Regions from separate parts of the Paenibacillus sp. FSL E2-0190 genome, predicted to be linked through region 2. Evidence: a T-box and tRNA genes for the amino acid it is inferred to sense, from the RefSeq annotation. Region 2 holds a T-box; the other holds one or more tRNA genes.
The links. The T-box of region 2 lies ahead of trpS (tryptophan--tRNA ligase). A T-box ahead of a tRNA ligase gene usually reads a tRNA of that ligase, here a tRNA-Trp.
Positions count from the first base shown of each region.

Region 1: it has a tRNA-Trp gene. The T-box ahead of trpS (tryptophan--tRNA ligase) is inferred to sense a tRNA for this amino acid. The anticodon was not compared.

Region 1 covers NZ_CP150306.1:6,117,967-6,132,638, forward strand. The annotation lists gene NST25_RS26775 (BMP family ABC transporter substrate-binding protein) at 1-315, opposite strand, end outside; gene NST25_RS26780 (AraC family transcriptional regulator) at 643-1,398, shown strand; tRNA gene NST25_RS26785 (tRNA-Leu) at 1,534-1,612, opposite strand; tRNA gene NST25_RS26790 (tRNA-Cys) at 1,627-1,700, opposite strand; tRNA gene NST25_RS26795 (tRNA-Gly) at 1,710-1,784, opposite strand; tRNA gene NST25_RS26800 (tRNA-Gln) at 1,791-1,865, opposite strand; tRNA gene NST25_RS26805 (tRNA-His) at 1,885-1,960, opposite strand; tRNA gene NST25_RS26810 (tRNA-His) at 2,004-2,079, opposite strand; tRNA gene NST25_RS26815 (tRNA-Trp) at 2,103-2,176, opposite strand; tRNA gene NST25_RS26820 (tRNA-Tyr) at 2,183-2,268, opposite strand; tRNA gene NST25_RS26825 (tRNA-Thr) at 2,274-2,349, opposite strand; tRNA gene NST25_RS26830 (tRNA-Phe) at 2,378-2,453, opposite strand; tRNA gene NST25_RS26835 (tRNA-Asp) at 2,464-2,541, opposite strand; tRNA gene NST25_RS26840 (tRNA-Met) at 2,567-2,643, opposite strand; tRNA gene NST25_RS26845 (tRNA-Val) at 2,661-2,736, opposite strand; tRNA gene NST25_RS26850 (tRNA-Glu) at 2,792-2,866, opposite strand; tRNA gene NST25_RS26855 (tRNA-Ser) at 2,885-2,977, opposite strand; tRNA gene NST25_RS26860 (tRNA-Asn) at 2,981-3,056, opposite strand; rRNA gene NST25_RS26865 (23S ribosomal RNA) at 3,117-6,042, opposite strand; rRNA gene NST25_RS26870 (16S ribosomal RNA) at 6,305-7,862, opposite strand; gene NST25_RS26875 (nucleotidyltransferase-like protein) at 8,288-9,166, opposite strand; gene NST25_RS26880 (DUF2614 family zinc ribbon-containing protein) at 9,294-9,659, shown strand; gene NST25_RS26885 (glycosyl hydrolase family 18 protein) at 9,777-11,498, opposite strand; gene perR (peroxide-responsive transcriptional repressor PerR) at 11,709-12,140, opposite strand; gene NST25_RS26895 (DUF4097 family beta strand repeat-containing protein) at 12,267-14,168, opposite strand; gene NST25_RS26900 (GNAT family N-acetyltransferase) at 14,214-14,672, opposite strand, start outside.
Region 2 covers NZ_CP150306.1:2,969,092-2,983,763, forward strand. The annotation lists gene NST25_RS12815 (VanZ family protein) at 1-958, opposite strand, end outside; gene NST25_RS12820 (hypothetical protein) at 1,111-1,458, shown strand; gene NST25_RS12825 (hypothetical protein) at 1,562-2,020, shown strand; gene NST25_RS12830 (aminopeptidase) at 2,125-3,357, shown strand; gene trpS (tryptophan--tRNA ligase) at 3,427-4,422, opposite strand; T-box leader at 4,525-4,807, opposite strand; gene NST25_RS12840 (hypothetical protein) at 5,005-5,430, shown strand; gene NST25_RS12845 (winged helix-turn-helix transcriptional regulator) at 5,581-5,964, opposite strand; gene NST25_RS12850 (sigma-70 family RNA polymerase sigma factor) at 6,190-6,726, shown strand; gene NST25_RS12855 (DUF4179 domain-containing protein) at 6,719-7,840, shown strand; gene NST25_RS12860 (hypothetical protein) at 9,057-11,378, opposite strand; gene NST25_RS12865 (ABC-F family ATP-binding cassette domain-containing protein) at 11,546-13,117, shown strand; gene NST25_RS12870 (sensor histidine kinase) at 13,120-14,672, opposite strand, start outside.

The DNA.
Region 1 (14,672 bases), 3.1 Mb from region 2:
CTCGGAAGCGATATCGTTAAATGTAGGCTCCCATTTCGTTTTATCAACGCCCATTTCAACAACCTTTGTTACTGCACCAAGTTCATCCTTAACCTTTTGCAAGCCGTTATTAGCGGAATCAAAAAATGATTTATCCCCAAGTGTCCCCGGAATCAGCAATACAACCTTGAGTTTATCCCCTGCACCTGTTTCTCCGCCTTCGTCCGCTTTGGATCCAGTATTCGTTGAAGAACCATTATTGGACGTGTTATTCCCACATGCTGTGACCAGAACCATCACCATTAATAACAACAAAGAAAGAACTTTTTTATTCATTACTCTATTCCACCCCTAATTTTAGTTGGTTAGTAATCCGCAGAATCCCATCTTCACCCATTGTATAATTCACGGTTCAAATGGAAATTCTCTTTTTTCCAAATAAAGTATCATTAAAAGTAATAAACTTAACGTTTAGGCTCAAAAATAGCAATAAAAATACCATTATTATTAATAATCCGCTTTATTTCCGAACGAGATGGCCAGTCAGGTTGCGAACTTTCGGATTTATTGATACGATCATAACAAATATTATTAAAAATAATTATATGATTTCGGTCATTGTTTTGTACGATTCGGCTAAAACATAAGTATTGGAGGATCATCATGGATCGTGTTCTATATATTGTAAGTGCCACACATGAGCTAAATACTTATATCCCTCCACACCAGCATGAATGCTACGAACTAGTCTATTATTTACAGGGGGTAGGGACAACCAATGTTGGCCCACGAAGTTACCATTTTCGCTCCTCTTCTTTCGCGCTTGTGCCACCCAATCATAAACATGACGAGCACCACCGTGAGGATGCAAATGTATTATTTGTAGGCTTCCACTCAGAACACCCCAATATGAGTAATCTGCTCGGCGTATATGAAGATGATAAAGATCAGACCGTTCTTCAAATCCTGCTGCGAATGAAAGCAGAGTTTACACGCAAGCAAGACGGATTCTCTGAGCTTCTAAACCTACAAATGAGCGAGATTACCGTCCATCTTATGAGGCTTCTTAGTGCCTCTGGATATCAATCCCCAACAGAAGATCGAGTACAATATGTCCTTAATTATATGAATGAGCATTATCGCCATAAATTGTCCGTCGAAACACTATCAGAAATGTCCGGATATAGTTACGATCGTTTTCGCCATCTATTTAAAGAACGTTTCGGGTCTTCACCCCTGCGGTATTTGCTGTTAAAACGCCTGGATTATGCAAAATCTCTATTACGTCATACTCAGATGCAAATCTCTGAAGTATCTGCTGCTGCAGGTTTTGTGAACGATGCCCAATTCTGCAATATGTTCAAACGAGAAATAGGTCTTACCCCGCGAGCATTCCGCATTAATAATCAATCAGGTTAATCACTAATCAGATTAAAAAAAGCCGTTGAAATAGAGAAACTCTCTATTCAACGGCTTACTGCTGTAAACCCAAGGACATAAAGAAAAAGGTTTGTAAGATTGCTTATAAAAGCATTCTTACAAACCTTTTTAAGATACCGGCGAGAGGACTCGAACCTCCACGGTTTCCCACTCGATTTTGAGTCGAGCGCGTCTGCCATTCCGCCACGCCGGCACATATGAACTAAATGGAGGCGCCACCCAGATTTGAACTGGGGATAAAGCTTTTGCAGAGCTTTGCCTTACCACTTGGCTATGGCGCCATGAAAACTTGGAGCGGACGACGGGAATCGAACCCGCGACCCTCGCCTTGGCAAGGCGATGCTCTACCGCTGAGCCACGTCCGCATAAAATGGCTGGGGATATAGGATTCGAACCTATGAGTGACGGAGTCAAAGTCCGTTGCCTTACCGCTTGGCTAATCCCCAATAACATTTTAAAGTAAAATGGGGCGACTGATGGGTCTCGAACCCACGAATGCCGGAACCACAATCCGGTGCGTTAACCCCTTCGCCACAGTCGCCATATTAAGTTGATATTGTTGCCATTATTCATTTTAAAGTAAATGGGGCGGCCGATGGGTCTCGAACCCACGAATGCCGGAACCACAATCCGGTGCGTTAACCCCTTCGCCACGGCCGCCATATTAAACTTTAGAAAGAACTTGGCAGGGGCAGCAGGAATTGAACCCACACCAACGGTTTTGGAGACCGTTGTTCTACCTTTAAACTATGCCCCTAAAAACTGGTGGAGGATGATGGATTCGAACCACCGAACACTCACGTGAGCAGATTTACAGTCTGATGCGTTTGGCCACTTCGCTAATCCTCCAAGGATGGTGCCGGCGAGAGGACTTGAACCCCCAACCTACTGATTACAAGTCAGTTGCTCTACCAATTGAGCTACACCGGCATGGCACTCATTCTTTTGTGATGATAAATGGTGGCTCGGGACGGAATCGAACCGCCGACACGAGGATTTTCAGTCCTCTGCTCTACCGACTGAGCTACCGAGCCATGATGAAAATGGCGGAACCGACGGGATTCGAACCCGCGATCTCCTGCGTGACAGGCAGGCATGTTAGGCCAACTACACCACGGTTCCAAAAGATATAATTGCTTAAGTTAATTGGTTGCGGGGGCAGGATTTGAACCTGCGGCCTTCGGGTTATGAGCCCGACGAGCTACCGGGCTGCTCCACCCCGCGTCAGTAAGAAAGTGTTATGGTGGAGGCTGAGGGGATCGAACCCCCGACCCTCTGCTTGTAAGGCAGATGCTCTCCCAGCTGAGCTAAGCCTCCATAAACAACAATTGTTATTGTACCAAAGTCCACTAGGATAAATCAAGTGAAAATTTGGTGACCCGTATGGGATTCGAACCCATGTTACCTCCGTGAAAGGGAGGTGTCTTAACCCCTTGACCAACGGGCCATACTAATTAAAAATTTGTGGCGGAGAGAGAGGGATTCGAACCCTCGAGACGCTTGTGGCGCCTACACGATTTCCAATCGTGCTCCTTCGGCCAAACTCGGACACCTCTCCATATGGCTCCCCGAACAGGACTCGAACCTGTGACAACTCGATTAACAGTCGAGTGCTCTACCAACTGAGCTATCAGGGAATATTCATACCAGGCTTGATGCCTGAAAACTGAATCCGAAACGAATCTGCATTCTACGTATAGGATAAGCCCTCGACCGATTAGTATTGGTCAGCTCCATGCATTACTGCACTTCCACCTCCAACCTATCTACCTCGTCGTCTTCAAGGGGTCTTACTAATTGGGAAATCTCATCTTGAGGGGGGCTTCACGCTTAGATGCTTTCAGCGCTTATCCCGTCCGTACGTAGCTACCCAGCCATGCTCCTGGCGGAACAACTGGTGCACCAGCGGTACGTCCATCCCGGTCCTCTCGTACTAAGGACAGCTCCTCTCAAATTTCCTGCGCCCACGACAGATAGGGACCGAACTGTCTCACGACGTTCTGAACCCAGCTCGCGTACCGCTTTAATGGGCGAACAGCCCAACCCTTGGGACCTACTTCAGCCCCAGGATGCGATGAGCCGACATCGAGGTGCCAAACCTCCCCGTCGATGTGGACTCTTGGGGGAGATAAGCCTGTTATCCCCAGGGTAGCTTTTATCCGTTGAGCGATGGCCCTTCCATGCGGTACCACCGGATCACTAAGTCCGACTTTCGTCCCTGCTCGACTTGTAGGTCTCGCAGTCAAGCTCCCTTATGCCTTTGCACTCTGCGAATGATTTCCAACCATTCTGAGGGAACCTTGGAACGCCTCCGTTACTCTTTAGGAGGCGACCGCCCCAGTCAAACTGCCCGCCTGACACGGTCCCCGTACCCGATAAGGGTACTAGGTTAGAACCTAGATACGATCAGGGTGGTATCCCAACGGCGCCTCCACCGAAGCTTGCGCTCCGATTTCTACGGCTCCCACCTATCCTGTACAGATCGTACCCAAATTCAATATCAAGCTGCAGTAAAGCTCCATGGGGTCTTTCCGTCTTGTCGCGGGTAACCTGCATCTTCACAGGTATTAAAATTTCACCGGATCTCTCGTTGAGACAGCGCCCAAGTCGTTACGCCATTCGTGCGGGTCAGAATTTACCTGACAAGGAATTTCGCTACCTTAGGACCGTTATAGTTACGGCCGCCGTTTACTGGGGCTTCGGTTCATAGCTTCGGGTTACCCCTAACCACTCCCCTTAACCTTCCAGCACCGGGCAGGCGTCAGCCCGTATACTTCGCCTTGCGGCTTCGCACAGACCTGTGTTTTTGCTAAACAGTCGCTTGGGCCTTTTCACTGCGGCCCCCTCGTGCTATTCACACTACCGGGGCACCCCTTCTCCCGAAGTTACGGGGTCATTTTGCCGAGTTCCTTAACGAGAGTTCTTCCGCGCGCCTTAGAATTCTCTTCTCGCCTACCTGTGTCGGTTTGCGGTACGGGCACCTTCTCCTGGCTAGAGGCTTTTCTTGGCAGTGTGAGATCATGACCTTCGCTACTATAATTTTCGCTCCCCATCACAGCCCAGCCTTAATGATGTGCGGATTTGCCTACACATCAGCCTCACTGCTTAGACGGACATCCATCAGTCCGCGTCACTACCCTCCTGCGTCACCCCATCGCTCATAGCGGATTACGGTGGTACAGTAATTTCAAACTGTTGTCCTTCGACTACGCCTTTCGGCCTCGCCTTAGGTCCCGACTTACCCTGAGCGGACGAGCCTTCCTCAGGAAACCTTGGGCTTTCGGCGGATCAGATTCTCACTGATCTTTTCGTTACTCATACCGGCATTCTCACTTGTGTAGTGTCCAGCGCTCTTTTCAGTACACCTTCAACCCCTACACAACGCTCCCCTACCCCAGATACATAGTATCTAGCCATAGCTTCGGTGGTGTGTTTAGCCCCGTTACATTTTCGGCGCAGAGTCACTCGACCAGTGAGCTATTACGCACTCTTTCAATGGTGGCTGCTTCTAAGCCAACATCCTGGTTGTCTGTGCAACTCCACATCCTTTCCCACTTAACACACACTTGGGGACCTTAGCTGATGGTCTGGGCTGTTTCCCTTTTGACAATGGATCTTAGCACTCACTGTCTGACTCCCGGCAATAAGTATATGGCATTCGGAGTTTGACTGAGCTTGGTAATCCTTGCGGACCCCGCACCCAATCAGTGCTCTACCTCCACTACTCTTATACCGAGGCTAGCCCTAAAGCTATTTCGGGGAGAACCAGCTATCTCCGAGTTCGATTGGAATTTCTCCGCTACCCCCACCTCATCCCCGCACTTTTCAACGTACGTGGGTTCGGGCCTCCAGTGCGTGTTACCGCACCTTCACCCTGGACAGGGGTAGATCACACGGTTTCGGGTCTACGTCCACATACTAAGTCGCCCTATTCAGACTCGCTTTCGCTGCGGCTCCACCTTCTCGGCTTAACCTTGCATGTTAAACGTAACTCGCCGGTTCATTCTACAAAAGGCACGCCATCACCCATAGATCGGGCTCTGACTTTTTGTAAGCACACGGTTTCAGGTTCTATTTCACTCCCCTTCCGGGGTGCTTTTCACCTTTCCCTCACGGTACTGTTTCACTATCGGTCGCCAGGTAGTATTTAGCCTTAGCAGATGGTCCTGCTGGATTCATACGGGGTTTCACGTGCCCCGCACTACTCGGGATCCGTCTCGGAGAGAACACAGTTTAGGTTACAGGGCTTTTACCTCTATCGCGGGCCTTTCCAGACCTCTTCACCTACCATATTCCTTTGTAACTCCATGTGAGACGTCCCACAACCCCTAAGAGCAAGCTCTTAGGTTTAGGCTGTTCCGCGTTCGCTCGCCGCTACTGACGGAATCACTATTGTTTTCTCTTCCTCAGGGTACTTAGATGTTTCAGTTCCCCTGGTCTGCCTCTACATTTCCTATGTATTCAGAAATGAGTAACTGCGAATTACCACAGCTGGGTTTCCCCATTCGGACACCCCCGGATCAAAGCTTGCTTACAGCTCCCCGAGGCAGTTTCGTTGTTCGCCACGTCCTTCGTCGGCTCCTGGCGCCTAGGCATCCTCCGTGTGCTCTTATTAGCTTAACCTTGATTTTTCCGCAGGAAAATATCATACGATGACATTCTCTTTGGAATCATCTCACTAATAACATTTACTTGTTTACACAAGTTGCTAAAAGATGTTCTAAAACGCAAATTCGTTTCGGTATCCAGTTTTCAAGGATCAAGTCTTACTTGAGAGCTTAAACTCTCAAAACTGAGCAACGAGTGAGTAACAGGCCTAAACCTGAGTTTTGGAAGTTAAACTTCCGATTTGAATGTCCTCATTGCAGAGAACGATTCTCCATAGAAAGGAGGTGATCCAGCCGCACCTTCCGATACGGCTACCTTGTTACGACTTCACCCCAATCATCTACCCCACCTTCGGCGGCTGGCTCCCTTGCGGGTTACCCCACCGACTTCGGGTGTTGTAAACTCTCGTGGTGTGACGGGCGGTGTGTACAAGACCCGGGAACGTATTCACCGCGGCATGCTGATCCGCGATTACTAGCAATTCCGACTTCATGCAGGCGAGTTGCAGCCTGCAATCCGAACTGAGACCGGCTTTGATGGGATTGGCTCCACCTCGCGGCTTCGCTTCCCGTTGTACCGGCCATTGTAGTACGTGTGTAGCCCAGGTCATAAGGGGCATGATGATTTGACGTCATCCCCACCTTCCTCCGGTTTGTCACCGGCAGTCACTCTAGAGTGCCCAGCATTACCTGCTGGCAACTAAAGTTAAGGGTTGCGCTCGTTGCGGGACTTAACCCAACATCTCACGACACGAGCTGACGACAACCATGCACCACCTGTCTCCTCTGTCCCGAAGGCCGCTGCTATCTCTAGCAGATTCAGAGGGATGTCAAGACCTGGTAAGGTTCTTCGCGTTGCTTCGAATTAAACCACATACTCCACTGCTTGTGCGGGTCCCCGTCAATTCCTTTGAGTTTCAGTCTTGCGACCGTACTCCCCAGGCGGAGTGCTTACTGTGTTAACTTCGGCACCAAGGGTATCGAAACCCCTAACACCTAGCACTCATCGTTTACGGCGTGGACTACCAGGGTATCTAATCCTGTTTGCTCCCCACGCTTTCGCGCCTCAGCGTCAGTTACAGCCCAGAAAGTCGCCTTCGCCACTGGTGTTCCTCCACATATCTACGCATTTCACCGCTACACGTGGAATTCCACTTTCCTCTTCTGTACTCAAGCCACCCAGTTTCCAGTGCGACCTCAGGTTGAGCCCAAGGTTTAAACACCAGACTTAAATAGCCGCCTGCGCGCGCTTTACGCCCAATAATTCCGGACAACGCTTGCCCCCTACGTATTACCGCGGCTGCTGGCACGTAGTTAGCCGGGGCTTTCTTCTCAGGTACCGTCACTCCGGTAGCAGTTACTCTACCGGACGTTCTTCCCTGGCAACAGAGCTTTACGATCCGAAAACCTTCATCACTCACGCGGCGTTGCTCCGTCAGGCTTTCGCCCATTGCGGAAGATTCCCTACTGCTGCCTCCCGTAGGAGTCTGGGCCGTGTCTCAGTCCCAGTGTGGCCGTTCACCCTCTCAGGTCGGCTACGCATCGTCGCCTTGGTGGGCCGTTACCCCACCAACTAGCTAATGCGCCGCAGGCCCATCCCTCAGTGACAGATTGCTCCGTCTTTCATTCTTCTCTCAGGAGAAAAAAGAAATTATCCGGTATTAGCTACCGTTTCCGGTAGTTATCCCAGTCTGAAGGGCAGGTTGCCTACGTGTTACTCACCCGTCCGCCGCTAAGTTGTTTTGAAAGCAAGCTTTCAAAACAACTCCGCTCGACTTGCATGTATTAGGCACGCCGCCAGCGTTCGTCCTGAGCCAGGATCAAACTCTCCAATTAGTATTGAAAAGAGCGATATGCTCATTTTGAAACATCTGACGAGAAAATTAATTCTCTAATTTTGGATTTCACTTACGTGATTTCCTACTCACTCGTTGTTCAGTTTTCAAAGATCAAGCTGTTTATTTCGTCGATGTGTTGTTCAGCAGCGACCTTTATAATATATCACAGCGTCCTCGTTTTAGTCAACCTTTTTTTTAATTTCTTTTTTTGGTTGTCTTTCGAAAGTTTTCGAAAGCACATCTCTGTGTCAGAGGGACGAGTTATAATTTAACACATGAACAAGGAAAGAGTCAACCATTAATTTTTCTGGATAAATATGAGCGTTTCATATTAGTAAACAAACAAAAAGAGAGTGCTCAGCCTCTCCCTATCCTTGCTCATCTCTCTATAATTAAACATCTTCTGCTGTATCTAATTCATCTCTATAATGTATAGCGGATCGCATGCCCTTCTCCCTCGTGAACATCAGCCCAAGATGTAATCTCTCGGATTAGCGAACGAGAAACCAGCTTTCGTAAAACAAGGGGTAGTTCAGACTCTAATTGACTCAGACCTGAATGCTGCAGTAATTCTTTAATGCTCCATGCTTCCTTACGGCTATTCAAAATATTAAAGAGCAATAGACAACAGTCCGTCATTTTGGACATAATCCCAAATTCACATGCAAGAAGCACAAGCTCCACACGTTGCTCTAAGGTCTCAGTACTGATCGTTAACTCCTCATAAAGTTTATGAACAGAGGTATTCATGCTTTTAACCTGCTCCCAAATAGCTGGCTCGGGGAAAGCACCCACTTCACTCACTTCTATTCTTGCCCAATGGTATAAGGCTATCAATACACAGTTGTAAGCATCCATAATAAAGCCAGCCTCTATATAGCGCTTGGATTTCACATACATATGCAAAAAGCGAGCAAACTCCATAAATGCGACCCGTTCCTTGATCGGTCCTTCAAATTGCAGTATCTCACGTCGCATTTCCTCTAGTATTCCCTTGGGGTCCCAGATCACTTCCCCCCTCATCAAACTGATAAGAAGTTCGTTATTATCCCCTGCCATAACAGCCTGCTCCAAAGCAAAAAGGCCAATATGGACTGACTGGGTCCGTTGGTCACCGGCAATGGTATGGCGAACAATATGCTCTCTATCCTGTTCTTCATGCAAAACTAACACTACCATATCAAAATCTTGAAGAAGTGCGCTTTGAAACGGAATATCCCCATTCTGCCGCAAAACGACCGCTCCTAAAACATTCTCATCAAACGTTTCTCCACTCAACAAAGTTACATTGGACAGTTCCATGCTTCCCTCCATTAAATTTGGCGATTTTGCGTCCAGTCAGTTATAATTCAGTTATAATTATTATTCTACATATGAAAGACAGTTCCTTCTGGACAACCCAACTATATTTAGTTAGGAGCAAACACTCATGAAGTTTAAAACGGCTAAGATCAACGCTTTTCGCACATGGGGATTACTGCTCACAATGCTCGGAATGGGACTTATGGTTTTGGGTACAGCGGGCATCGTGTTTTGGGGCTCAACTGGAAAAGTATTCGCTGGAATCGGTCTTGTAATCGGTTTAATCTCAATGATGGCAAGTCTTGCAATCTATTTCTGGGCTGGGATGCTGTCAACTAGCGCAGTCCAACTGGAATGCCCTGAATGTCACAAGCTGACCAAAATGCTGGGCAAAACAGACCGCTGTATGTTCTGCCATACCATCCTTACTATGGATCCAGCTGAGGCCAATATTACTGCGGAACAACTTAAGAGTCAGCAGCTTAATCAATAAAACACATCTTACAGAAGCTTATTACTAGCGATTTATAATGCGATCAAACATTTGCTTAATACAACAAAGGGGCCCCCGTATTGGGAGCCCCTTTGTTCATTATAAATGAAATAATAATTACTTATGAATCCCTTGTAATGCCTCCCACGCAGACGGATTACTAAAGCTGCGATTCCATGAACCAATGCCACCAAGCCCTAAAGACTTAGCAAGCTCAACTCTAGCTTCTAAAGAAACTTTGTCTTCGATCCATATTTTTTTAAGAGCGCCATCCTCCTTATACTCAACGTAATTCTGCCCTGCTGCCTTATCAAAGGTTGGGGTCAGCTTCTTCTCTTTAATAATTTTTTCAACGGCATTCATACTAACCGATTTAGAGCTTACTTTGGTCTTGCCATCCACCTGGGCCTCAGTCCAGATTCTAGTGTACAGTGGAATCCCTAGAATCAGCTTCTCAGGCGGCACATCGTCTTCCTCTATGATCCGGCTTAACGAGCTTTCTACCCACGGCAGAGACGCAACAGAGCCTGCTACAGGACTAGCAGCCCAATGCTCGTCATAAGCCATAACAATAAGATAATCAACTACTGAATTAAGAGCTCTACGATCAAGGAATGCTGACCACATCTCACTGTTAGATTTAGGGGTTACGTCTATGGAGACGATTAAGTTTTTGGCTTGAGCCATAGGTTTTAGCTCTCGCATAAATTGTGTAACATTCTCCCCGTCTTTCGTATATACATTCTCAAAGTCAATATTAATTCCATCCAGCTTGTATAAATCTGAATACTCGAGGATCTGTACGATCGCGTTCATCCGCTTCTCATAGCTCGACAATGCCTCAGTGGTTATGTCTGGTTCAAAGCTATTGCTGAGCAGCCCCCATACTTCCAAACCGCGCTCATGGGCCCACTGCACATACGCACTATCAGCCTGACTGCGCACATTCCCATCACCATCTATGATACTGAACCAAGTCGGGCTAGCCACGTTAACGCCCGGAAGCTCACCGAATGTACTTGGGTCAGGTTTGCGTTGATAAACAGCTTCCCAATATAAATTCACTGACTTCCCTTTCCAGCTTCGTTCTGCCCGTGAGGGAGTGGTGCTTTTGGGTTCCACTGTCTTTTGACCGTCTGAGATAATATCACTGACCTTGGCATAACCCGCATAACCGCTGCTTAACTGCACATACAGCCAGTCCTCATTTTCCTTATTCCAAATACTCACGATGGCACCTGGGGACATATCGGCCACGATGGGTGCGTGAATCGACGCTTCGCTGCGAAGAGCGACTGTCTTATCACCTGCTTCACCTTTCACTTTCCCCAGCGGTACACTCTCCCCTGCTGTCATTAACAGCACAGCCCCGGTAGTCGTATCCTCTTGAATCTCAAACCCATACAGGTCTTCTAAAACATCCGCAGGAAGATAAGTTATCTTTTCCTTAACTTCAGGTGCCAGCCGTAGCTGCAGCGGACGATTGTTCAGACTAGCATTGGTTTTATCCTCTTGCATATATAGAAGTTCACTTTCCGTTGATAAGATGACCGATTTAGTCTTTTCTTCATAACGAATAGATGAGTCCACATGTTCCTGCAGTAATGGTAGAGGTAAAAGCATGCTATCACCGGTCCCTGAGGCGAAATATCCTGTTAGCTCTCCTTTTACGAAGATAGGATGTTCTAGGCCTTTCCAGTCTGGATCGATGTGCTGGCGATTTGGCAATACAAAAAACACAACCCAATAAGCTGCTGCCGCAATGAGCAAAAGTCCAAAAAAGCGTCGGAAAAGACCTCCGCGCTTTTTGACGCGTTTCTGTCTATATCTTCTGTCCAAAATATATCCTCCAAATATTAGATGATTTTAAGTTAAGTCTAACAATACGATTATAACATCCACTTGGTTCCGGATAACCAGTATAAGTTAGTCATTTTCACTATATTTTGTTATTTTGAAAAAAATAAAAACGTGAGTCCTCCGCTTTCGGATTTCACACGTTTATTGTGTAGCTTGGCTATACGCCCTTAAGTACAGTAGTATTCTGTCTTATTGTTGCTTCTCTCTGCAACATTTGCAAACTCCATGCAATTCCATACGCAAACCCGTAATTTTGAAGCCCGTTTCCTGCTCTGCATGTATCTCTACATCATGAAGCGAAGGATAACTAAAATCTTCAATCTTACCGCATAGCTGACAGATGACATGATAATGATCAGATACATTGGCATCAAAACGACTGGAACTATCCCCGTAGGTCAACTCGCGAACCATGCCGGCTTCCATAAACATCTTGAGATTATTATATACAGTTGCTACGCTCATGCTCGGAAATTTCGGCTCTAGCGCCCGGTATATATCGTCAGCTGTAGGATGATTCATTGCTTCCATCAAATACGTAAGAATCGCATGACGCTGGGGCGTTATACGGACACCTGTTGTCTTTAATTGTTCCAGTGCATGTTGTACTCCACTCCCCATTACTGTCACCGCCTTTTGAATTTAAAAATAAAAGAAATACTTCTTAAGATTGTAAGACCGATTTTTCAATATTGTCAACGAAGTCTATACATTATATTTATTATTATATAAGAAAAATTACTTTTTTCAATATTTCCTAACATTTAGATTGCTATTTCCTTCAACATGAAGCTTGAACTCGCCGGTTCCCACTTCACCTGATACTTTTTTCTTATCAATTGTAAGTTCAGGCAAATCTGAAGTAATATCACCATATCCACTGGAACCATTCACTGTATAGTTGCTTAACATCGGTAAATACAATTGAATGTCACCAACTGCGCTATAAATGTCCCAATCTCCAGCGACATCAGAAGAGCGAACATCAATGGTACCATTTAGAGATTCGGCATGTAGCTTGGATCTGGCTCCATCCACCTCTAAATTACCGTTTTTGGTAGTAATATCGATATCATTGCTATTTCCGATCGCGCTAATATTGCCGACAGCCGTCGATAATTTCAAAGCACCGGTAACATCCCAAGCATTCATATTGCCTCCGCTCGTTGTTAAATCAACGCTGCCTTGAACAGATCTGGCACGGACAGCTCCATTCAGTGTTTTTCCCTTAACATTACCAAAGATACGATGAAGGATCAGCTCTCCATTCCCCGTTTCCAGAGAAATGTCTTCAATGGCTTCTACATTCTGCAACGTGATCCCGCCATTCATAGTGCGAACATCGAGGTTAAAGCGGCGATCCTCCGGCAAGTAAATGTCTAGATCCATGCGTGGCTGGCGTTTACCAGATTCTCCATAGGCCTTGCTATTCGAGGTGATTTTTATGTTGGGCCCTTCAACAACGTCCACAAAGGACTGTTCTGATATAGCTTCAGCCATCGGCCCATCTAACTGATCTACCCAAACTGTCGTCGTAATTTGAATATCATCCACCGGAGCACGGTGTAATAAAATATCACCATTAATACTATCAATAGATATTTTGGCTGTATTTAATTCCACCGGAACAATTAGCGGGGCTTTCTGATATTTGCTGCCTTTAGCCTCACCATAGTCCACTGCTGCTGCCGTCAGGTTTAGACTGACATTTTTCCATAGATATAAATAATGTTCTTGCTCTGCAACAATAAATACACTCGCAGCTAGTAATATAGCAGATAAAAGCCCACGTAAATCCAATCTGATTCTGGTTCCCTTGGCTGAACGGTTAGAGAAGATAAACATCAGTAGGAACTCAATCCCCCATAACACCGGGATGACTGGCCACCACTTCAAGAGCAGGAGCATATAGTCAGTTCCCTCTCTCCAATCCAAAAACAAAGGAACAGAAATAGCTATCAGTAATACAGAAGCTGTATATCTTCCCACGCGCCGCTTGCGAGGTTCATTGTCTTTACGCTGCACAACTGCTCTGGCAATTTCTCTAGCTCCTATAAATAAGCCACCGCATACTAAAATGACAGACACGGCCATTTCGGCATAATGTTCAATAAAGAACTGGAGCCATGTTGGTTTCTGCCGGAACAGAATAAGCAGGGCGCCCCCTAAGAGCAATAAGAGTCCAAAGGATATCCCAGGCTCGCTAACGATACTACGACGTTTAGGAGCCTCGTTTGCTTTGGTCACAGAAATAGCAAGATCATGATCCTCTGGGAAGCGAAGAAGCCTGTCCGCTGATTGCAATACGTCATACACGTTATAAAAATAGATCACTGGAATAATGAGCGCAAGTAAAATAAGCAGTGGAACATTGATCTGCATCCCGATGGATGAGAAATACAATAAAGCTGAGATATCCAAAAGAATTAGAAAGATGAAGGTGATCCCTTTTCGGAGAAGTCCAAAATACAAATGCCCCGTCCCAGGGATGAGTGCTGCCAGCAGTCCAGCAATAAATTTACGTTTGCGGTGGCGCCGCTTCGGACGCGGAGGAATAATCCTCTTCTGTATCTCATTTTCCTTAGTCTCTATATCAACAGAACCTTGCAGTTCTTCCTGCTCTGGGAGCATTGCAGAGTCATGTTTCATTTTGGACTCCTCCTTTCGTAAATAGTTGTCTATGAATATCTTTTTTCAAAGCGAACCACTCCGATGAAATTCAATCAATTCAACTCCTGGAGCGACTTCCTCCACACCGGTAGGCAGAAAACCATGTTTACTGTACAACGAAACGGCAGGTGTATTCTTTTTGCCTGTCGACACAATGAATTGCTCCATCCCTGCAAAATGCTCAAATACATATTCCAAAAGATGGCTAGCGATACCTCTACGAAAAAAGTCCGGCCCCACCATCATTCGTGTAATCGTCAATTTGCCAGGAGATTCTTCCTCTACAGCAACAGCACCCATTAGTTCCTCATCTTTATCGAAGCAGCCATAAAAATCCTCTTTAGAGCTGCTGAGCATTTCTCTCGTCTCCATCAGAGGTGGAATTTCACGAAAGCCTATTAGTTCAGCTTCCAGTCTATAGGCCTTATGCTGAAGACTCCATAATTCATTAACGGTGCTTTCATCCTGCAGATTTAGCTTGTT
Region 2 (14,672 bases):
GCATATTCCATACGGAGGAAAGATGCCCTAGAAGGGCGGAATCAAGCAAAAGAGCGTGAATCCCAAGCAGCACCCAATATAGCAGGCCATATCTGATCATCAGAGCCCAGAAAAAAGCATGATTCCCGCTGCTCTTCACCCGAATCCGCACCATCCATTTCCCTAAGGTCCGTCCGCCCGTGAGAGCCGGAACAAGCATGAAGTAAATACCAGTTACAATCCAGAAGGCAGCTTTTATATCGAATCCGAAGAGTACCCCAAACCCAATGCTCCACACCATACTATCGATTAGAAAAGCTATTCCTCTGCGGGTATAGGAGACTCTTTTGGCAGAGCGGTCAATGTTTGTATCCAGTTGTTCTATACGTGGCAATAGCCCGGAGATCCAAATGGAAATTCGAAATCCAAAAATCCCTCCGATTGTGTTGGTAATGAGATCATCGACATCAAAAAGACGGTAAGGATGATCGAAGAAACCATAAATTCCTGTAATCTGCGTGATCTCAAAGGACAAGGAAAAGGCAAAGGATAGTAGAATGCACACGACCCAGCGTGTACGAAAATAATAGCCCAGAAACATTCCAAACGGTACGGTCAATGCAACGTTAAAAATGACCTGTAAAAATGCAGGCTCACGCAGTAATGACCAGTAGGTCGAGATTTGTTCAGGGATGATTGACGATCCATCCACAATATCCTGAATAAACTGAAGGGGAATGAATTGGACGACACTCCCAGAAGGTGCTGCATTGTGCCGGGAGGATGGAAAAGGAAGCAAGACAAGAAAATAAGCGTTCATCAGATAGAGCAGCAGCAGATATAGGATTAAAGCTCTAAGCTTATGTATATAGCCATGTCTGCGGTATTGTACGATAAGAAAAGGTAGTGTGAAGACCAGCGCTGCTATTGGAAACATCATGAACGCATACGAAATTGGAAAAAAGTACGAATGAAACATAAGTCACCTGCCGTGGAATTGTTTTTATAAGAAAATTGACTCTACTTGGAAATAAGCTATCCCCGGCTCATTATAAGTTTTTATGATAGGGAACTCAACTAATTTATCGAACGTTTCCGGCATACATATGTCTATGAAGGAGCGTGAAGTGGATGGAGAAAAAGGTTCAGCAGTATTATCGGCTCAAGCAAAAACAAAAGGATATTGAAAAAGAATTGGCCGAGCTTCGTCAGGATATTTTAAATTATTGTAGTCAGCAGGAAACTAACGAGACTGAAATTGGCAGCTATAAAGTGAAGCTGGTCGTGCAAAACCGCAAAGAATACGATGATGCAAAGTTATATGAGACCTTATCAGACCCCGAAGTGTGGCGTTTGCTCTCCAAATCAGATCCGGCAAAGGTGGCAAGCTTGACCAAGTTGAATGTAATTTCAGAGGATAAAATCATGCATACTTATGCTTTGAAGACAGTGACACTGTTACAGGTGGATAAAAAATAGGGATTGAAGTGAGCGGTTCCTCGTGGGAGCCGCTTTATTTGGCTCATAACTGTCCAAATTAAGGAAATATGTTACAGTATTAGGGTGGAAGGGAGGTTGAATAGTGAAAAAAATAATCATCGGAGGCGTCATGGGCTTAACGATTTTACTTTTTTTCTTCTTTATTTTGCGGCATAATAATCAATCACTTGAGGTAAAACCGGATGTTATGTTCCCAACAACGGAATACAGGGTGACTGATAGTAGTGCTCCAGGATTACATATACTTATAACTGCTGAAGGGGCGGATGTTATTAAGATACAGGCTACATCCGGCAATTTATTGTTATGGAACCCCCCTGACTACAAGGTGCATAACAAAGGTCTTGAGCTGAAAATCAAATCTGGAGATCAAATTTATTGGAGTCCAATGGATGGGGAGAATAAGCAAATAGATGAACCTCAGGATACCAAGATCACAGTGATTGCTTACCATAATGATAAGCAGATCGGAACGTCCAATGTAGAGATTCATAAGAATGATCTAGGTGTCTATACAGGCGAAATACCTGAAGTGAAGTAGCTGAGAATCTAAATCGAATCGCAACTATCCTCGTTTTGCGTTAAAATAAGAAGTGAAGCTGACCGAGTCCTTATAGCAACCCTAGAGATGGAGGAAGAGAATTCATGAAAGATTTTGAAGTAATGCTGGAGAAATATGCGAACCTAGTTGTAAAAGTAGGAGTAAATGTACAGCCTGGACAAGTCCTTATGGTACATGCACCGATAGAAACCGCAGAACTTACTCGCTTGATTGTAGCGAAAGCCTATGAAGCGGGAGCTAAATATGTAATTGTTGACTGGGACGATGAAGCAACTACACGGATCCGTTATGAAAAAGCCCCAGAGGATTCTTTCGATTACTATCCACAGTGGCAGGCTGAGATGATGGAGAAATTCGCGGAAGAGAATGGTGCCATCTTACATATTAAAGTACCTGATCCTGAACTGTTTAATGGCATTGATTCTTCTAAGGTATCTAGAGCAGTCAAAGCAGCGGCTGTTGCTCGCAAGAACTACTCCAAATATACTCGGAACAGCAAAATTAGCTGGTCTCTGGTCAAAGCGCCAACACGTGCTTGGGCGAACAAGGTTTTTGCCGATCTTCCTGAAGAAGAGCGGGTAGAGGCGATGTGGGAAGCTGTATTCCAGATGAATCGTGTGGGCAGCAATGATCCGGTAGCTGCTTGGAGAGAGCATATTGGTCAGTTGAAAGAAAGTCAGGACAGAATGAACGCTAAACGTTATAAAAGCTTGCATTACCGTGCTCCGGGAACGGATCTGCATGTAGAGCTTCCGGAAGGCCATTTATGGCGCGGGGGTGGCGGTGAGAATGATAAAGGCGTTTATTTTGTAGCTAATATGCCAACGGAAGAGATTTATTCCATGCCCCATCGTACTGGCGTTAATGGCACAGTTAGAAGCACGCTCCCTCTTAATTTGAATGGACGGTTAGTTGAAGGACTTTCATTCACTTTTGAAAAAGGGAAAGTCGTAGCTTATGAAGCTGAATCCGGACGCGAACATTTAACCTCACTGCTGGCAACGGATGAAGGTGCATCTTATCTAGGAGAAGTAGCCTTAGTGCAGCATGATTCTCCAATCTCTCGCTTGAACCGCATTTTTTACAATACAGGGATTGATGAGAATGCCTCCTGCCATTTCGCGCTAGGAAGTGCTTATCCTGTAAATATTGAAGGCGGCACAAAGCTTACGAACGAAGAGCTTGTGGCTAGAGGAGCTAATGTCAGCTTAACTCATGTCGATTTTATGATCGGTTCAGCAGAGCTGGATATTGACGGAGAGCTGGCGGACGGCACGATTGAACCCGTATTCCGTAAGGGAAATTGGGTGTTGTAAGGAGAAGAAAAAAGCCGGATCTCTTCCAATGAGATTCCGGCTTTTTTTGAGTCCCTATACTGGTCATTTTTAGATTGAAAAATAGTTAAGACTCATAGCCTCACGTACTTCGGCCATTGTTTCTTGAGCAATGCTGCGGGCATGCTGTGTTCCAGAGATTAAGATTTCCTGCACAAGCTTTGGCTTAGTAGCATAATAGGAACGAAGCTCTCGCATCGGTTCTATAAGCTGATCTAGAGCTGTCGAAATCAACTGTTTGCAAGCAGAACAACCCATGGTACCCCGCTCACAGCCTTCACGAATTTCGGTTACCCCCGCTGAGCGAAAAGCACCATGATAAGCAAAAATAGGACAGATATCTGGATGTCCAGGATCATTTTTATGCACACGCGCTGGATCGGTTGTGGCTTTTCGTATCTTAAAGATAATCTCTTCCTTAGTGGAGTCCAGCTCGATGGCATTGCCAAGGCTTTTACTCATTTTAGCGTTGCCATCCGTACCCACAAGCCTCGGCGTCTCACTGATCAGCGCTTTGGGTTCCACCAGTATCGGGCTGTACAGCTCGTTGAATCTGCGGACGATTTTGCGGGTTAATTCCAGATGAGGGAGTTGGTCTTCCCCTACAGGAATGATCGTTGCTTTACAAAATGTTATGTCAGCAGTCTGACTAACTGGATAACCAAGAAAACCGTAATACAATTCATCTAAGCTCGAATTTTTCGATTCGGCTTTAATCGTGGGATTATGCCGTAAAGAATTCACAGTAACAAACATAGAGAACAAGAGGGTCAGCTCTGCGATTTCAGGGATCATCGATTGAATAAATATAGTTGTTTTCTCCGGATTTATACCCGCAGATAAATAGTCCAGTGTGATCTCATGCAGATGTTGACCCAGCAGCTGTGGACGATCAAAATGGGTCGTTAGGGCTTGAATATCCGCTAAAAACACAAAAGTTTCATATTGCTCCTGAAGGGCTACTCGGGTCTGCAAGCTGCCGGCGTAATGGCCAAGGTGAAGCTTTCCCGTCACTCGATCTCCAGTTAAGACACGTTCGTTCATCATATAAATTCCTCCTGTTATTTAGCATTTGGTTACACTCGAGTCGCCACCACCAGCCATCATCCATGGCCATCACCTCCTTTAAATGACAAAAAAACCTCATCCAATAAGGACGAAGTTGTCGTGGTACCACCTTAAATGATCGTGTCACCTTACGATTCTTGGCTTTCGATCTTCTCTTACCTGTACGGAGAGGTTGAATTTATTCTCGATACAGGTCCCTTGATAACGGCGGGAACCCCGGTTTTCCCTACTGCATCCATTAAGATAGTTCGGAAAAACAACTATAAAGGCCATTCGAGCATACGCTGGTCACCGGTTCGCACCTACCACCGGCTCTCTGAAGACCATGTTCGTCTGTCTACTTACCCTTTGTCATCGTTGTTCATGATATGTGAATTATTGTAATTCTGAACAGGGGTGTTGTCAATGAGTAGAAATCGTATGGTGATTGACGAGGTATCTAGGTTTATATGATCTAGCAAAGTATACCTTAAATGTATATAATCATCAGGAATTAAGTCCAATCTATCATTGTGGATTCACAATATACTACTCTATAACCTTGAAATGGAGTGATGATAAATGGCGACAATAATAAGTTATGGGTCACAGGCAAAAATCCCGTTAGATCCGTTTACTACTGCTATAACGGTTGCAGGGATTCCTGGAGCTGGAGCGGGTTTAGCTACAGCGCAAGTAAATATTAGTCCGGCTAATCCGGCTTCTTTCTCCAGTAGAGTCGAGTTAAATGGAAGTTTTAGTCTTACTGCACTTGCTAATAGCCAATTTCTTGTTATCATCCGACGAGCTGGAGTCGATATTTATAGATCCTTTTATCGTTTCACTACAATTACTGATATTCAATTAAGTGCTCAGTGGGTCGATGGTGCTTATATTGGAGTCCACAACTATGAATTGGTAATTCAGAATGATAGCAACTTGCCTATTAATCTATTTGGACCCATATCATTCACAGCAACTGCTATTGGAGGAGAGGGCGTAATTTAAGTTATGTTCCTGTGCGCCATTCAAGGGACGGGTGAATCAAAGCTTTGGACAGTTGAATCGATCTGATTCAGCTGTCCTTTTTTCGTGGGCATATAATTGAAGTACAACTCTCACAGCATAAATCTCCAACCATTTCCTTGATATAGCGGTTTATTTATTTAAGATGTTATCCTCTAAAACAGCGTATTTATCACCGTATTGTTTAATGATATGTTGTTCTCCCCAATTACATAATGCAGTCAAAATATCGCTTAAACTATCCCCATATTCACTAAGCTCGTATTCTACTTTTGGTGGAACCTGATTATAAACAATTCGGTTGATGATTCCATCTGCCTCAAGCTCGCGTAGCTGCTGGGTTAACATTTTTTGAGTAATGCCCGGCATCAACTGTTTTAACTCGGAGGTGCGTTTTTTGCCATGAGTTAAATGACATAGAATTACGCATTTCCATTTCCCTCCGATGACCTCTAGGGTGGCTTCAACAGAAATATTGTATTTTTTCTTGACAGTTGTTGTAGATGTTGTTGTCATGATAACCTCCAAGGTATGGGTACTTTTTAGCACCTATGGCACTTTTGAGTGCGTACTATTGATTATGTCCAATATAACTCATCATAACATTTTTCGTTCAATTTTTATAGAATGCTATAATTTAGAGAGCTTTGGGCGAAAAAAAGTTAAATGAAATAAAAACCGTTTCTATACCTCCCCCGTCTTAATCTATGAAAGGTTGAAGAGAGGAGGCTAAGGAAGGATATGACGATGACTAATGCAGAAATGAAAAAAGTAACGATTCTTGATACTCGGAGCGAGACAGATTTTTACGATTCGATATTGGTACATAGAGAACAATTGTACAGTATTGCTTATAGTTACTTGCGTAACCGAAACGATGCGCTGGAAGCGATGCAGGAAATGACTTGCCGGGCTTGGATTAAAAGAAAAACTTTAAAGGACCCCAAAGCATTCAAATCATGGATTATTCGAATTCTAATTTATGTCTGTATAGATGAACAAAGACGGAGAAAACGTTCCATGCCGCTGGTAGATGAAAGAATAGGAGAACAGGTCACACACATTGGCCATCATCGGATGGAAATGCTGTGGGCACTCGAGCAGGTTAAGCCCAAGTATCGCCATGTGCTGCTGCTAAAATACTACAACGATATGACCTTGACTGAGATCGCTAACATTATGAATAAACCCGAGGGGACGGTTAAGACTTGGCAGCATAAGGGGCTGAAGCAGTTGCGAACCATCATAAAGAATCGGGGTGAATGGAACAATGAGTAGTCAAGAGGAGCTTGCCATGTTAAGCGATGCCGAACGTATCCCACAAGAACAAAAAATAGAGAATGCAGCCGCTCAGATCTATGCGATCCAAGCAGGTTTGGAATTAGGCAAGAAACGTGGCAGAAGGTTAATATTCACAAAAAGTGCGATGTCTGTGCTGGCGGCTGCAGTGATGATAGCGGGCTTGCTGTTCTTCAATCCAACCCAGCTGTTGCCACAGCAAGGGACTTCGAGTGTTGATACGTTCGATTGGGGCGTATTGGAGCCTTTTAAAACATTGGCTGCAGCTGATATTGATGCTCTTACACTAGAGTCTGCAATTCGGAATGATTATGTACAAATCGTTAATAAGAGTGCTGAATCAAATGGATATAAAATTACGCTAAATGCTGTGCTTGCTGATGAAAATAAAATCATGCTGCTGTATACAGGGACAACAAGTGATGGTCAGGAAGTGTACAGTGTTAATAGTGTGAAGCTGACAGAAGCTGAAACTGGACGAGACGTAATGGAGGAGAATGGGAATAGGGGCGGAATGGGAGCACACGCAGAGGGAACCATATATACTTGGCTCGGTAAAACTGTATTCTCACTGGACCGAAATAAACCAAGGCCAACAGACGTAGTGGCGGATTTTCAGATTGCCTCTGTAGACCCGGGAATGTTAAGTAAACCGAAAACAGGAACGGTTTTATCCGACATGCGGTATTCTGATCGTTTAAAAGTGAACTTCTCTATTGATCCTAAGTTTTGGGAGCAGAAGACGGAGACATTAGTTGTAGACCACCCCTTCATAATTGACGGACAGGAAGTAAAACTAGCCGAAGTCGAGCTTTCTCCGTTAAGCATAGCGCTCAAATTTACGATAAATGAGGAATTGAAAACGGATTGGATCGTCCGAAATGAACTGTTTCAAAAGCTCCCCTATGAATTAACAGCGCAGGTTGGGAAGCGCGACATTAAAATTAATCCGAATTCTGGTAGTGGATCTGATGATGGATTTATAAGTTACTTCAGCAGTAATGTGTTGGATCACCCGAAGTCACTGCGACTGAAACTTAATGCGGGGGCAGATCGAGAGAAAGAAGAGTATATTGATATTCTGAAAAAATGAGCGGTAAGCGATATTAGTGAATATGCGTTGGGAGTTGTAATATAGAAAAAGGCCGCTGGTTGCGGCCTTTTTGTTATTGTTGGGACATTATACTAACTTTGCGAGTTACCTTTTAACACCAAACACGCCACTTGTTAAATGAGAACAAACTCCTGATGCTCCTATCGGGACTGTATGTGCATAATGCTCCTCACGGGGGCTATAGGCGCTTAATGTTCCTCAGGCTTCACACTTTTCTCAGGCTTCTCATGTTCCTCAGGCACCTCATGTTTCTCACGCTTCTCACGCTTCTCACGTTTCTCAGGTTTCTCATGTTCCTCACGCGCGTAACACTCCTAACGGACCATATTGCAGCTATTTTCGCTTTTTGGACCAATTTGCTTAGTTTTCGGACTGCATAGCTCTTATTGGTCTAAATCCACACCAAAATTGAGCATATTGGGTTGAATAGCTGCATCTGAGTCCGATAGCACTGCGAAATGCCCGGATTCTTCGAAATAAGGGCTCCTGTGTCCGAACCATCTGCCTCGTAAATACTGCACTGTAAACTCGCCATCTGACCTCGTAAATACTGCACTTTAAACTGTAAATCACCGTCTGAGCGTCTTAGCTATTTCGGCAGAACAAAAGTGGCATTAGTGCGGTACAAAAGAGTTGCTAATGTGGCAACTAAGTTAATAACGCTCCTCAGGTTTCTCATGCTCCTCAGGTTTCTCATGCTCCTCATGTTCCTCACGCGCGTAACACTCCTAACGGACTGTATTGCAACTATTTTGGCTTTTTTGACCAATTTGCTGAGTTTTCGGACTGTATAGCTCTTATTGGTCTAAATCCACACCCAAAATGAGCATATTGGGATGAATAGCTGCATCTGAGTCCGATAGCACTGCGAAATGCCCGGATTCTTCGAAATAAGGGCTCCTGAGTCCGAACCATCTGACCTCGTAAATACTGCACTGTAAACTGTAAAATCGTCGTCTGACCTCGTAAATACTGTACTGTAAACTAAAATTGTCGTCTGACCTCGTAAATATTACACTGTAAACTGTAAAATCACCGTCTGAGCGTCTGAGCAATTTCGGCGGTACAAAAGTGGTGTTAATGTGGCGTTAATATGGCGCTAGTAGCACTAATATGTCGCTAATTTGGTGCAAAGGTGGCGCTAGTGTGACAACTAAGTTAGTAACTTTTCTCGTTGTAGTAATGGGATATGTGTTCAGTAATTTGTTTTCAACCATTCCTCGTTTGACCAGGACAATTTGCCTGCCCCTGAGCCGTCAACAGCGGTAAGTCTAGATTTTAGACTAGCTGGGTCATCTGAAGTGTAGCTATAAGGTAGTGTTGTGAATCCGTTCCATGCAAATGCTTTAACGGCAGCGGGTACAGGGGAGAGAGGGCTGTTCTTAGATGTACTGTCTCCTCTGAACGTTGCTCCATCTAGTGAATAGATCGTATCTAAAGCTGCGATTGCACCCGTATATTTGCTATTACTTGCATCCGCTTGATTGTTGCGAAGAGGATACACTACATCAATGATTACAGACCTTTCAAGTAATACAGCTCCTCCTTCTGTAGAGATGGCTCCGTTACTTGTAACCCCGAAATGATACCCCTTGCTTGAGATCGCTTTTTCCATAGCGGAAGTTAGACGTTTTTTAGCCAATCTAGTATCTTCGTTGTCCATTACAATGTTATAGGCATGCGCATTACCACTACGAAGGCGGGGCATGCGGTCTTGTATATCTTTATAGTAGTTGTGATGGAGCGTTACAGAAAGAAGCGCATTATCAGCTGCAAACTCTGTTGCGCCTATTAAGTGGCCCTTTTTTTGACTAGCGGCAATCGCAATGATGTCGTCTTTACTTAGGCCAACTGAGCTGCTTCTTAAATAAGCGTACATGGGATAGGCAGCCTTGTTGGCTTCCATAGCATTAATTTGCTGAGTAACCCAGCTGTTTGCGTTTCTATCATCCCCTAAGAAGGATGACCATGAAATGGTGACGCCGTTGCTGCCTTTTTTAACATCGACAACTCCGTCATAAGATTTATTGAAGGTGCAGTGGTCGATCCATATGTTGTTGCTGTTCTCAATGGTGATGTAGTCCCAGTCGTTTTTATCGTAATTTCCTTTGGTTGCTTCATCCCATTCCCACAGCTCATCAAATTCAAGGTTGCGGATGATGACGTTAGAGCTTCTTTTAAAAGTAAAAGCGGCATGTTTAATGGTTGCACCCTTAGCTGAGAAAATGGTCAAACCGTCGAAGTTGTCTATAGACACTTTGCTGACACCAGTCTCTATTAATACGGGATGTGTTAAAGCACTGTTATGAGCGCTAAATGGGGAGATCTTTGCCGCATCAGAAATTTCATTCCATCCCAGATCCAAGTCGTTCATAATTTCAATAACCTTTATTTTGGATCCTTTTCTCAGTGCAGTGGCAAGATCTTCTGCGCTATATACCTTTTTATAGAGTGGACTGGTTTCTTGGATATTTCCACCACCTGTTGTTCCTATGGCAAACCCAGCCAAATCATATTCACTAACCTGAACCGGTGTAGGCGTTGGTGAAGCAGTCGGTATCGGCGTAGCAGTTGGTGTTGGTGAAACAGTCGGTATCGGCGTAGCAGTAGGTGTCGGTGAAGCAGTTGGTGTTGGTGAAGAAGTCGGTATCGGTGTAACAGTCGGTGTTGGTGAAACAGTAGGTATCGGCGTAGCAGTAGGTATCGGTGTAGCAGTAGGTGTTGGTATAGCAGTCGGAGTCGGTATAGCAGTTGGTGTTGGTGAAGAAGTCGGTATCGGTGTAACAGTCGGTGTTGGTGAAACAGTCGGAGTCGGTATAGCAGTTGGTGTTGGTGTAACAGTCGGTGTCGGTGAAGCAGTCGGTAATGGCGTAGCAGTAGGTGTTGGTGTCGGTGTAGTGCCAATGGTGTCAGAAACGGTCACGTTGTCGAACATCGTAATTGTCTTAAAGGTAACGAGCCCTGCTGCACCTTTTTTTAATTTGGAATCGGAAGCTGAGAGCTCCAGCGTATCATTTACATACATGTTGATGGTATTTCCGCTCATTTCGAGTTTTACGTTATACCAAACTCCTGTTTGCAGAGCGTAAGGTTTGCTGGACAAAGTTGTAGTAGATCCAGAAACTTTCTTTCTGATTTCCAGCATGCCATCATTATTATTATACAAAGAAGCTGCATAAAAATTATTTCCATCTATGTATCTGCCTGCAACATAAGTTCTGTTTGAGCCATTAAAATCAACAACTTTTACATCCGCTTCCACAGTGTAATCGCTCCAGGCTGGATCACCTGCAGAAGTACGTCCTTCTTTTGTGGCAGATTGGTAATATACGCTGTTGCCTTCGTCCTCAACAATAGTCCAATTCCCACTAGTGGATGTCCATAGATTATCGCCCTCTTCAAAGCGGTCTTGGAAGAAGGTAGAAGCACTTGCCGGATACACAATAAAAAGAGAAAAGAGCAGGGTAATGCACATAATAACACTAGCATTTTTCTTGAATGATTTTAGCAAACTCATTGTAATCCTCCTTATGTATTTATAAATTTATATTAATATAAATACATATATCGGAAATAAATATAAGTAATAATATGATTATAAAGTCCTTTTTTTAATTAGTGCTATAATAGCTTTTTGGGTATTCAACGATGAATTCTGATCTATACGAACTAGGAGTGATAGACTTGAGCGTAATCCGAATGGAGAACGTAACTAAGAAATATGAGAATACATTGATCTTTCGAGATATTTATTTTCGCGTGGGCAAGGGTGAACGTATTGGCTTAATCGGACGAAATGGAGCAGGTAAATCTACTGTTTTTAAGCTAATCATGGGAAAAGAGGAGCCAACGGCAGGAAAAGTAGAGTTAGATCCCAATGTGAAGATCAGCTACTTCTCTCAATTTTCGGAGCTTTCCGGGTCTTTGTCTGTACAACAAGAGTTAGAACTTTGCTTCGAAGAGGTAGCACGCATTGAACAGGAGCTTAACCAAATAGGAGAACAGCTTGGGCAGGTGTCGGATGATGTCCAGATGAATGCACTTTTAGAGCGCCAAGCTGAGCTTTTTGAACAAATGGAGCATTTGGATGGCTGGAATGTATCTGTGGAAATCAATACGGTGCTGACTAAATTAGGATTCGATGAGAGATCGCGGCATCAACCTGTAGAGGAGTTATCCGGAGGCTGGAGGAACCGCGCGGCACTGGCTAAAGTCTTAATTGAAGCGCCCGATGTTGTATTGCTCGATGAGCCTACTAATTTTTTGGATATGGAAGGGATCGTATGGTTGGAGCAGTGGCTGCACCGTTTCAATGGGGCGATGCTTCTGGTTTCTCATGATCGGCAATTTATTGACAGAGTGGTCACGCGGACGATAGAAATCGAGAACTATCATTTTCAGGAATATGAAGGCAATTATACCGATTACGTTCGTAAAAAGAAGATGCGTAAAAAAGTGCTCGATCGGCAATTTGAGTGGGAAGAAGAACTTCTCCTTATGGAGTCCGAGGCCATTGAAAACCGTGGTAGTAAGAAGTCTTCTAAGGACCGTCTATCCCGTAAGCTAACGGATATGAAAAAACGAGTGGAACCTCATCCAGTTAACGTATTAATCACTGATATTTATAGTAATTTACGTTTTCCTGACAAGCTGGGGGAAGTGAAGCGGATTGGACAAAGTTATGATGGCCGCTCCATTTTCCAGAACATTAGCTTCGATATTCAAAAGGAAGACCGGATAGCTATCGTAGGTCCGAACGGCAGCGGAAAATCGACACTAATCAAAGTACTGACTGGACAAGAAGCACCGGAATCGGGGGAAGTGACTTGGGAACGCGGGGGCGGTTATGCGTACTTTAATCAGATGTGGGATGAGCTGGATCATAAAGATACCGTCAGCCATGCCGTAAATGTTTATGGACTGGGACTGGACGCACCGCGGAAGAAGGTGAATAAATTTCTAGCGATGCTGCAATTCTCGGAAATGGATCTGAGTAAAACGATTGGCAGCCTTTCAGGCGGACAGCAGGCCAGAGTGGCTTTAGCGAAATGCCTTCTCTCCGGAGCTGCTGTCATTATTTTAGATGAGCCCACTAACCATTTGGATTTAACCAGTATTCAGGTGATGGAGCAGGCGTTGATTCATTTTCCTGGCGCTGTAGTAACAGTTAGTCATGATCGGTTTTTTATTGATAAAATAGCGACGAAAATGCTCACCTTTGATCCTGAATTAGGCATTACTGAGCAAAATGTCTAGGATTACACGGGAAGTCGGATGATCACTGTCGTTCCTTCACCTACGTAACTGGAAATTTCAATTCCATATTTTTCGCCAAAATGAAATTGAATGCGATCATGAACATTTTTAATGCCAATATGTTCTTCATCTAAGGTATCTGAGGGTTGAGAGAGACGGAAACGCAGCTGCTTAAGTTTCTCTTCCTCGATGCCAATGCCGTTATCTTTAACGATAATCAGCATATCCTCCCCCGATATCACCGAGGATACCTCAAGCAGACCTGGTTCACTGCGGCTTTCTAGGCCATGTACGATAGCATTCTCTACGATGGGCTGCAAGGAGAAGTGCATGACCTTAACGATCTCGCATTGCGGATCTAGCTGCTCCATGTACTGTAATTTATCCCCAAAACGCAACTGCTGAATCTTCACATATAGCCGGACATGCTCAAGTTCTTCGCGCAGGGTAACGGTGATTTTCCCAGTCTGGATATGAATCCGAAACAATCTGCCCACGATCCCCACCATCTCGCCAATCTCTCTTTGTCCATTGATGATGGCTTTCATTTGAATAGATTCAAGGACATTTGCCAGAAAATGCGGATTGATTTGGCTTTTGAGCGCACCATACTGGGCTACTTTTTGTTGAGCCTTGGCCATCGAAGATCGCTCAATATAGTTTTGCAAATCCTTAACCATCTTACGAATTCCATTATATAGAACCCCAAATTCATCTTGACGATTACTGTACAAATCCACATCGAAATTCCCCATCCCCACCAGCTTCACCTTCCGGCTTAACAGAATAATAGGTTTGGTTACGCGTTCAGAGAGGATATACATAAATAAGAGTGCAGTGACAAGCGATAAGAGCGCCAAGGTTAAAATGATTTTGCCAAGAAAAGAAGCCTGCTTAGTCATCTCTTTTTCATCAATATATTGAATGACCTTCCAGTTGGAGTAAGGAGAGGTAACAAAATTAATGTACGAATCCTTGTCATCAAAAGTACCATATAAGCTCCCGGCGTCATTGTTCATAAAAGTGTTAAGCGCCTGTTTGTCGATAGGGACTGGCTCTAAAGGACTCGTCTCCAATGAATCTGAGCTGTAAACGTTGCCCCCCTTATCGTCTAAAATAATAAATTTCCGCTTGCTATTCTCGGACAGCTTTAAGATTTCCCGTAATGAATCCAGCCGGATATCGATTAACATGACACCTAAGGGCTGCTTGCTTCCTTTTTTATTAATGACTCTGGCGATGGAGATGACGGATTGTTTGGAATTGGTGCGATAGAAGGGGAGATGACTTCCAAACAGGATTACGCCCCCCTTTTTTTGCTGCGTCTGTAAATACCAATCCTCTTGGGTGTAGTCCTTCACATCATAATCCGCACGATTGAAATTGGCGGAGTAGAATACACGTGACCCCGCGAAAATCTGCACACTGTCGACATTTTTAATCGTCATTTCAATCCCGCTGATGAACTGTTCAATCGTGTTTCCATACTGAATACTTAGATCATTCCCGATATTATCTTTGTTGATAGTCCAATGCTCGAGAGCGGTTTGTAATT